2 regions of the Streptomyces sp. NPDC033136 genome follow, and region 2 is predicted to be linked to the other one. Evidence: riboswitches for the same ligand, from Rfam matches in the RefSeq annotation. Region 2 holds a riboswitch; the other holds the start of a gene.

Region 1 (5,769 bases), on a different contig from region 2:
CCCAGCAGCCTCAGCCGGCCGTCGGACCTGATCGACTCCACCCGCTCGTCGGCCGTCTCCACGTCCACCGTGCGCGGCGAGTCGCCCTCCAGGCCGAGCAGCACCGCCTTGGGCGTGCCGTGGCCGTGCCCGGTCGCGCCGAGCGAGCCGTAGAGCTCCGCGCGGACCTTCGCGGTCGGCTCCAGCAGCTCCTCGTTGCGCAGCCGCCGGGCGAACAGCCCCGCAGCCCGCATCGGGCCGACGGTGTGCGAGCTGGACGGGCCGATGCCGATCGAGAACAGGTCGAAGACCGAGATGGCCACGGGGAACTCCTGACTACGGGGGTGGTGCAAGGAGGCAGGGCGCCCCGCCCACGCGGGGCGGGGCGCCCTGGAGGGTTTCTTCGTTACGCGTTCAGACCCGCGTACAGCGGGTGCTTGTCGGCCAGGGACTTCACCCGGGCCTTGAGCGCCTCGGCGTCGTAGGACGACTTCAGCGCCTCGGCGATGACGTCCGCGACCTCCGCGAAGTCCTCGGCCTGGAACCCCCGGGTGGCCAGGGCCGGCGTGCCGATCCGGAGCCCGGACGTCACCATCGGCGGACGGGGGTCGTTCGGGATCGCGTTGCGGTTGACCGTGATGCCCATCTCGTGGAGGCGGTCCTCGGCCTGCCGGCCGTCCAGCTCCGAGTGGCGCAGGTCGACCAGGACCAGGTGCACGTCCGTGCCGCCGGACAGGACGTCCACGCCCACGGCCCGGACGTCGTCCTTCACCAGACGCTCGGCCAGGATGCGGGCGCCCTCCAGCGTACGGCGCTGGCGCTCCTTGAAGTCCTCCGAGGCCGCGACCTTGAAGGCGACCGCCTTGGCCGCGATCACGTGCTCCAGCGGGCCGCCCTGCTGACCGGGGAAGACAGCGGAGTTGATCTTCTTGGCCAGTTCGGCCGTGGAGAGGATCACACCGCCGCGCGGGCCGCCCAGCGTCTTGTGCGTGGTCGTGGTCACCACGTGCGCGTGCGGCACCGGGTTCGGGTGCAGCCCCGCCGCGACGAGCCCGGCGAAGTGCGCCATGTCGACCATCAGGTACGCGCCGACCTCGTCCGCGATCCGGCGGAACGCGGCGAAGTCCAGCTGCCGCGGGTAGGCCGACCAGCCCGCGACGATCAGTTTGGGCCTGGACTCCTTCGCCAGCCGCTCGACCTCGGCCATGTCGACCCGGCCGTCGTCGCCGACGTGGTAGGCGACGACGTCGTACAGCTTGCCGGAAAAGTTGATCTTCATGCCGTGGGTCAGGTGCCCGCCGTGCGCGAGGTTCAGACCCATGATGGTGTCGCCCGGCTTGAGCAGCGCGAACATCGCGGCCGCGTTGGCCTGGGCGCCCGAGTGCGGCTGGACGTTGGCGTGCTCGGCGCCGAACAGTTCCCTGATGCGGTCGATCGCGATCTGCTCGACCACGTCGACGTGCTCGCAGCCGCCGTAGTAGCGGCGGCCCGGGTAGCCCTCGGCGTACTTGTTGGTGAGGACCGAGCCCTGCGCCTCCATGACCGCGACTGGAGCGAAGTTCTCCGAGGCGATCATCTCGAGCGTGGACTGCTGGCGGCGCAGCTCGGCGTCGACCGCGGCGGCGACGGCCGGGTCGAGTTCGTGCAGGGGGGTGTTCAGGACGGACATACGGCTACGACTCCTCAGCCGGCGGAGAAGGCGGTGTACTCGTCGGCGGAGAGCAGGTCGCCCGGCTCGTCCGTGACGCGCACCTTGAACAGCCAGCCGCCCTCGAAGGGGGCCGAGTTCACCAGCGACGGGTCGTTCACGACGTCCTCGTTGACCTCGGTGACCTCACCGGAGACCGGCGAGTACAGGTCGGACACCGACTTGGTCGACTCCAGCTCGCCGCAGGTCTCGCCCGCGGACACCGTGTCACCGACCTCGGGGAGCTGGACGAACACGACGTCACCGAGCGCGTTGGCCGCGTGCTCCGTGATGCCGACCGTCGAGACGCCGTCCTCGGCGGTCGACAGCCACTCGTGCTCCTTGCTGTAGCGCAGCTGCTGGGGGTTGCTCATGGCCTGAATTCTCCTGTACGCACGGGAATGCTGTTGACGGGGACTGCTGGTGAGCTGGGACGCAGGACGACGAGGGCGCTTGCGCGGCCCCCGGCCAGTGTCTACTTCCGCCGCTTGTAGAACGGCAGCGCCACGACCTCGTACGGCTCGTGACTGCCCCGGATGTCCACGCCCACGCCGGGCGTTCCGGCGGCGGCGTGCACGGCGTCGACGTAGGCCATGGCGATCGGCTTGCCGAGGGTGGGGGAGGGGGCACCGGAGGTGACCTCGCCGATCACCGCGCCGCCGGCGACGACCGCGTACCCGGCGCGCGGCACCCGGCGGCCCTCGGCGACGAGCCCGACCAGGACGCGCGGCGGGTTCTGCTCGGCCCGGGCGGCGGCTTCGCGCAGGGCCTCGCGCCCCACGAAGTCGCCCTCCTTCTCGAACTTCACCACCCGGCCGAGCCCGGCGTCGAAGGGCGTCAGGGAGGTGCTCAGCTCGTGCCCGTACAACGGCATGCCCGCCTCCAGGCGCAGCGTGTCGCGGCAGGACAGCCCGCACGGGACCAGGCCGGCGCCCTCGCCCGCCTCGGTCAGCGCCTGCCACAGCTCGACCGCGTGCTCCGGCTTCACGAACAGCTCGAAGCCGTCCTCGCCGGTGTAGCCGGTCCGGGCGATCAGGGCCGGGACGCCGGCGACGGTGCCGGGGAGACCGGCGTAGTACTTCAGGCCGTCGAGGTCGGCGTCGGTGAGGGACTTCAGGATCCCCGGCGACTCGGGGCCCTGTACGGCGATCAGCGCGTAGGCGTCCCGGTCGTCGCGCACCTCGGCGTCGAAACCGGCGGCGCGCTCGGTCAGCGCGTCCAACACCACCTGGGCGTTGGAGGCGTTGGCGACGACCATGAACTCCGTCTCGCCCAGCCGGTAGACGATCAGGTCGTCGAGGATGCCGCCGTCGGCCCGGCAGATCATGGTGTAGCGGGCGCGGCCGGGCTTGACGCCGCCGATGTTTCCGACGAGCGCGAAGTCGAGCAGGGCGGCGGCCTGCGGACCGGTGACGGTGATCTCGCCCATGTGGGAGAGGTCGAAGAGCCCGGCCCTCGTGCGCACGGCGGTGTGCTCGTCGCGCTCGGAGCCGTAGCGCAGGGGCATGTCCCAGCCGGCGAAGTCGGTCATCGTCGCACCGAGCGAACGATGCACGGCATCGAGCGCGGTGTGACGGAGTTCTCCTGTACTGCTCACGGTCGGTCGTCTCCCAGGGCAAATGGGTGTCCCTCCCGCGCGGGCGAAGCCGAGCGTGGGGGAGGGCGAGGGCGTTCCTCCCCATCTGTCATCGGAACCTGAGAGGTTCGCCATGACCGCGCGGGGCCATGGCTTGCACCTTGGGTGGAGCCACGCCCGTCGTCTCGACGACAGGGGGCGGCCCGCTTTTCAGATGTGCCTCGTCCGCGCGGTAACGGGGCCTGAGAGATTCAAGGGAGGGACTTGCTCCTTCGGCGCCCCAGCGTCAGCGGTGCTGGGAACTCTCCCGCGCGGATTCAAACGGCCGGTATGCAGTTGGCGCGCACATCATTGCACGCATCCTTCCGGCGCGGCAGGGGGACCTTTCACAGGGAGTGCACGAGTCCCGCGCGCCGGACACAGTTACCTGTAGCAGCCCTGTTGCAGGACGAGAACGGAAAAGAGAGGCCTGCGGCATTACCGTCTCTTTACGCTCGGCGGGGATGGGACTTCGTACCTGGCCCCAGGGGAGGACGATCAACGGTGAACAGGACCACGGCCTACGCCACGACCACGGGCGTCGCGCTGCCCGAGCAGCCGGCCGCTACCGCCTTGGCGGTTCGCGGCCCGGTCCCGGCGCCGGTCGTCCGCGATCTGCGCGACCGCGCCGGCCGCGGCCCGCACGCGCTGCTGTTCGGCCCCCGCGACCTCGTCGTGGTCACGGGCCTGCCCGGCAGCGGCAAGTCCACGCTGATGCGGCGCACCGTGCCGGGACCGCGCATCGACTCCCAGGACACCCGCGACCGCTGGGAGCACCGCATGCCGCGCTTCCTGCCGTACGCCGTCTACCGGCCGCTCGTCCGTCTCGCCCACTACGCCGGGCTGCGCCGCGCCCTGCGCTCCGGCGAAGGGATCGTCGTGCACGACTGCGGCGCCCAGGCCTGGGTCCGCCGCTGGCTGGCCCGTGAGGCCCGGCGCCGCGGCGGCACCCTGCACCTGCTCCTCCTCGACGTCACCCCCGAACAGGCCCTGGCCGGCCAGCGCGACCGGGGCCGGGGCGTCTCCCGCTACGCGTTCCTGCGCCACCGCGCGGCCACCACCCGCCTCATCCGCTCCGTGGAACAGGGCGAACTCCCCACCGGCTGCGCCTCGGCCGTCCTGGCCGACCGCGACGCGGCGAACACCCTGCGCCGGATCGCCTTCCCGGGCTGACCGCCCCCGCCTGGGCCGGGTGCCGTCCGTGTGGGCTGGGTGCCTGGGTCCGGGTGGCGGTTCCGTGGGCTGGGCGCCCGCCGGGCAACGTCCTCGCGGGCTGGGCGCCCTGCCAGGGTGCCGTTTCCGTGGGCTGGTCGCCGATTCCGGGTGGCGGTTCCGTGGGCTGGGCGCCCGGGCCGGGCACCGTTCTGGCGGGTTGGGTGCCTGGGCGCGGGGGTCCCGCCCCCGCGCCCACCACGCCGGACCCCCGAGCCGCTAGCCTTTTGGGCCACAGCAGTGGTTTCAGGCAGGCGGTAGGCAGATGGACTTCCCAGCGGACTTCTCCGCGGACTTTCCGGCGCAGACGCAGACACACCCGCACGGCGGCTGGCCCGGCAACGAGCTCGAGGAGGTGCTCTCGGCCTCCCTCGGTGCCGGACCGGCGGCCGGCGGGCGGATCGTCGAGGTGCTCGGGCGGAGCGTCGTGTGGATCCCGCTGCCCAGCGGCGGCGGTCCCCGGAGCGGCCCCCTCGACCTGCCCGGCATCGAGATCGAGGGCCAGGCGTACGTACCGGTGTTCAGCTCCGAGGAGCAGTTCCGCCAGGTCGTCGGCTCGCACATGTCGTACACCATCGCCCCCGCCGTGGAGTTCGCCCGCGGCCTGCCCCCGCACGCGGGGATAGCCGTGAACCCGGGCGGCGTCGTGGGCATCCCGCTGCCGCCGCCCGCCGTGGCCGAGCTGTGCCGGGCCGGCCGGACCCCGCTGGACGGCTCCGCGAGCGGCGGTCGCGTCCGCCTCTTCGAACCCGACTGGCAGGACGACCCGGTGGACTTCCTCGCCGCTGCCTCCGCCGAGTTCGAGGCGACCGGCGTCGTCGTCACCGCCCGCCGCTGCCTCGCGGCGATCGAGACCGCCGACCCCGTGATGTTCGTGGGCGTCGAACTCTCCCAGTGGGAAGGCGACCTGCGGGCCCTGCCCCTGGAAGCCCTCACCCGGGCCGTCACCCGGGCACCGGCCCCCTGGCCGGTCAACCTCGTCCTCCTGGACGTGGCGGAGGACCCGGTGGGCGAGTGGATGCGCAACCAGGTCCGGCCCTTCTACCAGCGGTAGGCCCGGCCGCCCGGTCGCGCGGAAGACCGCGCGACCGGCCACACACGACCCGCACCGCACACCGGCACCGGCCTCGAGCTCCGAGGCGGGCTTAAGCTAGGTGCACAGCTGACAACAGGGTGTTGTACGAAGGGGCGATAGCAAAGTGAGCGCTGGCACTGCCGCGGCCGGACAGGTCGAGCACATGCTGCGCCAGGTCACGCCCGGGCGCTACGACGCCTA
Region 2 (5,769 bases):
GTGGCTGGGCCGCATGGGCCTGTCCGACCACGCCGGCGCCAAGCCCCGCCGCCTCTCCGGCGGCCAGGCCCAGCGCGTGGCCCTGGCCCGCGCCCTGGCGACCGGGCCCCGGCTGCTGCTCCTGGACGAACCCCTCGCCGCCCTCGACGCCCGTACCCGTCTGGAGGTGCGCGCCCAGCTCCGGCGTCACCTCGCCGAGTTCGAGGCCGTCGCGGTCCTGGTCACGCACGACCCACTGGACGCCATGGTGCTGGCCGACCGCCTGGTCGTCGTCGAGGACGGCCAGGTCGTCCAGGAGGGCACGCCCTCCGACATCGCCCGCCACCCCCGCACGGACTACATCGCCCGCCTCGTCGGACTCAACCTGTACCGGGGACACGCCGAGGGCCACACCGTCCGGCTGGAGGCGGGCCCCGCCCTCACCACCACCGAGGAGCTGTCAGGCCCGGTCTTCGTGGCGTTCCCGCCGGGCGCGGTGACGCTGTACCGGGACCGCCCGACCGGCTCCAGCGCCCGCAACCTGTGGCGCTGCGAGGTCGCCGGGCTGGAGACCCACAGCGACCAGATCCGCGCCGACCTCACCGGTGAACTCGCCCTGACCGCCGACCTGACCACGGTCGCCGCCGCCGAACTCGACCTGCACCCCGGTGCACCGGTGTGGGCGGCGGTCAAAGCGACCCAGACGCACGCATACCCGGCATGACGACCCTGCCCGGCTGCCGTGCCCTCATGAGCCTGGGCATCCGCAACCGCTCGTGGCACCGTCACCGCGGTCACCTCGGGCGAAGTCATGGCGACGGCCCGAATCCGCCTCACCGGCGGCCAGGACCTCTCGTCGCCCCGATCAAGTCGGCCGAGGTGGCCCTCATCCGGCATGAGGCATGACGGGAGGGGCCCCGCACCGCGGAGCCCCCTCTGACCGGTCGGTCGGTCAGTCCTCGTACGCGTCCAGCGGCGGGCAGGAGCAGACCAGGTTCCGGTCGCCGAAGGCCTGGTCGATACGGCGCACCGGCGGCCAGTACTTGTCGGCGGCCGACACCCCGGCCGGGAAGACGGCGTCCTCACGGCTGTAGGCGTGCTCCCACTCACCGGCGAGCGCACCGGCGGTGTGCGGGGCACCGCGCAGCGGGTTGTCGTCCGCGGGCCACGCGCCGGAGCCGACCTTCTCGATCTCCGCGCGGATGGCGATCATGGCCTCGCAGAACCGGTCTAGCTCGGCCAGGTCCTCCGACTCGGTCGGCTCGATCATCAGCGTCCCGGCCACCGGGAACGACATCGTCGGCGCGTGGAAGCCGTAGTCGATCAGCCGCTTGGCGACGTCGTCGACGCTCACGCCGGTCGCCTTGGTCAGCGGCCGCAGGTCGATGATGCACTCGTGCGCAACGAGCCCGCCGGGACCGGTGTAGAGCACCGGGTAGTGCGGCTCCAGCCGCTTGGCGATGTAGTTGGCGCTGAGCACGGCCACCTGCGTGGCCCGCTTCAGCCCCTCGCCGCCCATGAGCCGGACGTACGCCCACGAGATCGGCAGGATGCCGGCGGAGCCCCAGGGCGCCGCCGAGACGGGTCCGACGCCGGTCTCCGGGCCGGCCTCGGGCTGCAGCGGGTGGTTCGGCAGGTAGGGCGCGAGGTGCTCCCGCACCGCCACCGGCCCCACGCCGGGACCGCCGCCGCCGTGCGGGATGCAGAAGGTCTTGTGCAGGTTCAGGTGCGAGACGTCCCCGCCGAAGTGCCCCGGCTTGGCGAGCCCCACGAGCGCGTTGAGGTTCGCCCCGTCGACGTAGACCTGCCCGCCCGCCTCGTGCACCTGCGCGCAGATCTCGGCGACGTGCTCCTCGAACACACCATGGGTGGACGGGTACGTGATCATCAGCACCGCGAGCTCGTTCCGGTGCTGCTCGATCTTCGCCCGCAGGTCCTCGACGTCGATCTCGCCGTCCTCGGCGGTCTGCACGACGACGACCTTCATGCCCGCCATCACCGCGCTCGCCGCGTTGGTGCCGTGCGCGGACGACGGGATCAGGCACACGGTCCGCTGCCCGTCCCCGTTGGCCCGGTGGTACCCGCGTACGGCCAGCAGTCCGGCCAGCTCGCCCTGCGATCCGGCGTTCGGCTGGAGGGAGACCTTGTCGTAGCCGGTGACCTCGGCGAGCCGGTCCTCCAGCTCGTGAATGAGGGTGAGGTAGCCGGCGGCCTGCTCGGCGGGCGCGAAGGGGTGCAGCTGCCCGAACTCGGGCCAGGTGACCGGCTCCATCTCCGTGGTCGCGTTGAGCTTCATGGTGCAGGAGCCCAGCGGGATCATGCCGCGGTCGAGCGCGTAGTCCCGGTCGGCCAGCCGGCGCAGGTAGCGCAGCATGGCCGTCTCGGAGCGGTGCTGGTGGAAGACGGGGTGCGTCAGGTACTCGTCGGTGCGGAGCAGCGCCTGGGGGAGCCCGTCCTCCGTGGCGGCGTCCAGTGCCTCGACGACACCCTCGACACCGAAGGCGGCCCACACGGCACGCAGCTGGGCCCGGGTCGTCGTCTCGTCACAGGCGATCGAGAGGTGGTCGGCGTCGACGAGCCGCAGGTTGACCCCGTTGTCCCGCGCGGCGGCCAGGATCTCGGCGGCCCGGCCCTCGACGCGCACGGTCACGGTGTCGAAGTAGGCCCCGTGCACCACCTCGACACCGCCGCTCGCGAGCCCGGCGGCGAGGACGGTGGCGTACCGGTGGGTGCGCCGCGCGATGCCCTTCAGACCCCCCGGCCCGTGGTAGACGGCGTACATGCCGGCCATGACGGCGAGCAGCACCTGTGCGGTGCAGATGTTGCTGGTGGCCTTCTCGCGGCGGATGTGCTGCTCACGTGTCTGCAGCGCCAGCCGATAGGCCCTGTTCCCGTCCACGTCGACGGACACGCCGACGAGCCGCCCGGGCAGGCTGCGCGCCATCTTCTCCTGGACCGCCATGTAGCCGGCGTGCGGCCCGCCGAAGCCCATCGGCACCCCGAACCGCTGCGTCGTCCCGACCGCGATGTCGGCGCCGAGCTCACCGGGCGACTTCAGCAGCGCCAGCGCGAGCAGATCGGCGGCGACGGTGACGAGCGCCCCGAGCTCGTGCGCCTGGTCGATGACCGGCTTGATGTCCCGTACGGCACCGGAGGCGCCCGGGTACTGGATCAGCACTCCGTTGATCTCACGCTCGGCGACCTCTGCGGGGATGCCGTCACTGAGGTCGGCGACGACGACCTCGACGCCCGTCGGCTCGGCCCGGGTCTGGATCACGGCGATGGTCTGCGGCAACGCGTCCGCGTCTACCAGGAACAGGCCCTTCTTGTTCTTGCCCAGCCGCCGCGACAGCGCCATGGCCTCGGCGGCCGCCGTGCCCTCGTCGAGCAGGGAGGCGCCGGAGGTCGGCAGTCCGGTCAGATCGGCGACCATGGTCTGGAAGTTGAGCAGCGCCTCGAGCCGCCCCTGCGAGATCTCCGGCTGGTACGGCGTGTAGGCCGTGTACCAGGCCGGGTTCTCCATGACGTTGCGCAGGACGACCGGCGGCGTGAACGTGCCGTAGTAGCCGAGCCCGATCATGGATCCGAGGACCTGGTTGCGGTCGGCGAGGGAGCGCAGCTCGGCGATCACCTCGGCCTCGCTGCGGGCGCCGGGCAGGTCCAGTGCTTCGGCGCTCCTGATCACGGCCGGGACCGCGGCGGCCGTGAGCTCGTCCAGCGAGCCGTAACCGACGTGCGCGAGCATCTTGGCGCGGGCCTCGTGGTCGGGGCCGATGTGGCGCTGCTCGAAGGGGACTGCCTCTTCGAGCTCGGAGAGCGGAATGCGATGGGCGGTCATTTGCGGAGGCCTCCTGGTCACACGACCTACGAGGGGCACCACGGCGCGGGTACCCGGACGGCCTCCCCCTCTGTCATCTCAACCTGAGAGCTTCACCGGATCGCCCGAAGGCCTCCGGTTTTCACCGTCGGTGAGAGCGGAAGCCGTCGACACCCGCCCTGCTTTCCAGAGTGACCTCGTCCGTGCGGTACGTGAGCCTGAGAGATTCCGGGGAGGATTTGCTCCTTCGGCGCCTCCGGTGGTGCCTGGAGGACTCTCCCGCACGGGGTCAACAGCCGCTGCCAGCGTACCAGCGAGGTCAACGCACTCACCTTCGAGTGGCCACCTCCCCCGTTGTGCCGTTTTGTAGTGTTTACGGATGAGTTGCGACCATGTGGAGGGCCCGTGCGTACCGACATCGATCCGCGCAACCTGATCGGCCGCAAGGCGTTCGACCGCAAGGGAACCAGGCTCGGCACGATCGACGAGGTCTACCTCGACGACGCGACCGGCGTACCGGAGTGGGCGGCCATACGGACCGGCCTGTTCAGCAGGGACGCGTTCGTCCCCCTGGAGCCCAGCGAACTGATCGAGGGCGCCCTCCACGTCCCCTTCGACCGCGCCCTGATCAAGAACGCCCCCGACTTCGGCGTGGGCCGCCATCTCTCCCCGGAGCAGGAGCTCCAGCTCTACCACCACTACGGTCTCGACGTCGCCGCTCCTCCTCCGCTCCCGGACCACGACTTCGGCAAGCTGGCGGGCACGGACGAGACGAAGGCCTGAAGGCCAGGCCCCCGCGGTCCGTGGCCCAGCGACCGCGGGGCCCGCGCCGCGCCGCCCGGCCCCTACGGGAGGGCATGCCCCGAGGAGGCCCCGGAGGGTATGTCCACCGGTCCGGGAACCGCGCTCGTCCCACCGCCGCCCTGCCCCTCCGTGGAGCCGCCGTCCTCCCTGCCCTCGGCTCTTCGTGACATCAACGGCAACGGATCCGCCGGCTCCAGCGCGGGGTCGTCGACGCGAAAGGTCCGCACCCGTCCCGGCTGCGACCCCGGCGTCTCGAACCGCACGGTGACCCGCCCCAGGCCACTGCCCTGCACCCATCCGTGCCCGAACTCGGCGTGCCGCACATCGTGCCCGGCCGGCCACCGCCGCCCGGCGAGCGCCGGCTGCTCCTCGGCCGGCGCCACGGAGTGCTCCTCGGCCGGGCCCTCCGTGACCGCCCGCTCCCCCGCCGCCTGAGCGAAAAGGTCCTCCTGCGTGTAGTCGGCGAGTCCGCTGACGCCCACCCCGAGCAGCCGCACCCCGCCCGTCGTATCGACCGACTCCAGCAGCCTGACCGCCGCCTCACGGATGACTCCGGGGTCGTCCGTCGGACCACGCAGCGTCTCGGACCGGGTGAGCGTCGAGAAGTCGTACCGCCGCACCTTCAGCACGATGGTCCGCCCGGACAGCCCGGCCCCGCGCAGCCTCCGCACGCACCGCTCAGCGAGCCGCTGCACCTCCAGCCCGACCCTCGTCCGGTCGTGGATGTCCACGTCGTACGTATCCTCGACCGACACCGACTTCGCCTCGCGCTCCGCCACCACGGGCCGGTCGTCCCGCGCCAGCGCCATCGCGTAGAGCCCGTGCCCGTGGGCCTTGCCCAGCAGGCGCACCAGCTCGTCTTCGCCCGCCTCGGCGATCTCCTCGACCGTGGTGATCCCGGCCCGGCGCAGATGGTCCCCCGTCGTCGGCCCCACGCCTGGCAGTGTCCGCACCGGCATCGGCCCGAGCATCGCCCGCTCGGTGCCCGGCTCGATCACCACCAGCCCGTCCGGCTTGGCCTGCTCCGAGGCGATCTTCGCGAGCATCTTCGAGGCGGCGAGCCCCACCGACCCCGTGAGCCCCGTGACGGTCCGGATATCCGCGCGCAGCTGCGCCCCGACCCGTCGCGCCGACTGCTCGTCCCAGGCCTTCCCGCCGGCCTCCAGGTC

Evidence for each region. Region 2 has a riboswitch for glycine ahead of gcvP (aminomethyl-transferring glycine dehydrogenase). Riboswitches for the same ligand answer to the same signal wherever they lie in the genome.
Region 1: it holds a riboswitch for glycine, as region 2 does, so the genes downstream of both, gcvT (glycine cleavage system aminomethyltransferase GcvT) here and gcvP (aminomethyl-transferring glycine dehydrogenase) in region 2, are expected to answer to the same signal.

What each region holds. Positions count from the first base shown of each region.
Region 1 is NZ_JBVIPD010000009.1:261,821-267,589, reverse strand. It holds gene ACZ5TL_RS19655 (L-serine ammonia-lyase) at 1-302, opposite strand, end outside; gene glyA (serine hydroxymethyltransferase) at 386-1,648, opposite strand; gene gcvH (glycine cleavage system protein GcvH) at 1,663-2,040, opposite strand; gene gcvT (glycine cleavage system aminomethyltransferase GcvT) at 2,142-3,263, opposite strand; glycine riboswitch at 3,463-3,562, opposite strand; gene ACZ5TL_RS19635 (AAA family ATPase) at 3,786-4,454, shown strand; gene ACZ5TL_RS19630 (enhanced serine sensitivity protein SseB) at 4,759-5,547, shown strand; gene ACZ5TL_RS19625 (enhanced serine sensitivity protein SseB C-terminal domain-containing protein) at 5,732-5,769, shown strand, end outside.
Region 2 is NZ_JBVIPD010000037.1:9,598-15,366, reverse strand. It holds gene ACZ5TL_RS37790 (ABC transporter ATP-binding protein) at 1-703, shown strand, start outside; partial or broken gene ACZ5TL_RS37785 (TOBE domain-containing protein) at 730-838, shown strand; gene gcvP (aminomethyl-transferring glycine dehydrogenase) at 932-3,817, opposite strand; glycine riboswitch at 3,993-4,088, opposite strand; gene ACZ5TL_RS37775 (PRC-barrel domain-containing protein) at 4,202-4,579, shown strand; gene ACZ5TL_RS37770 (DNA polymerase IV) at 4,642-5,769, opposite strand, start outside.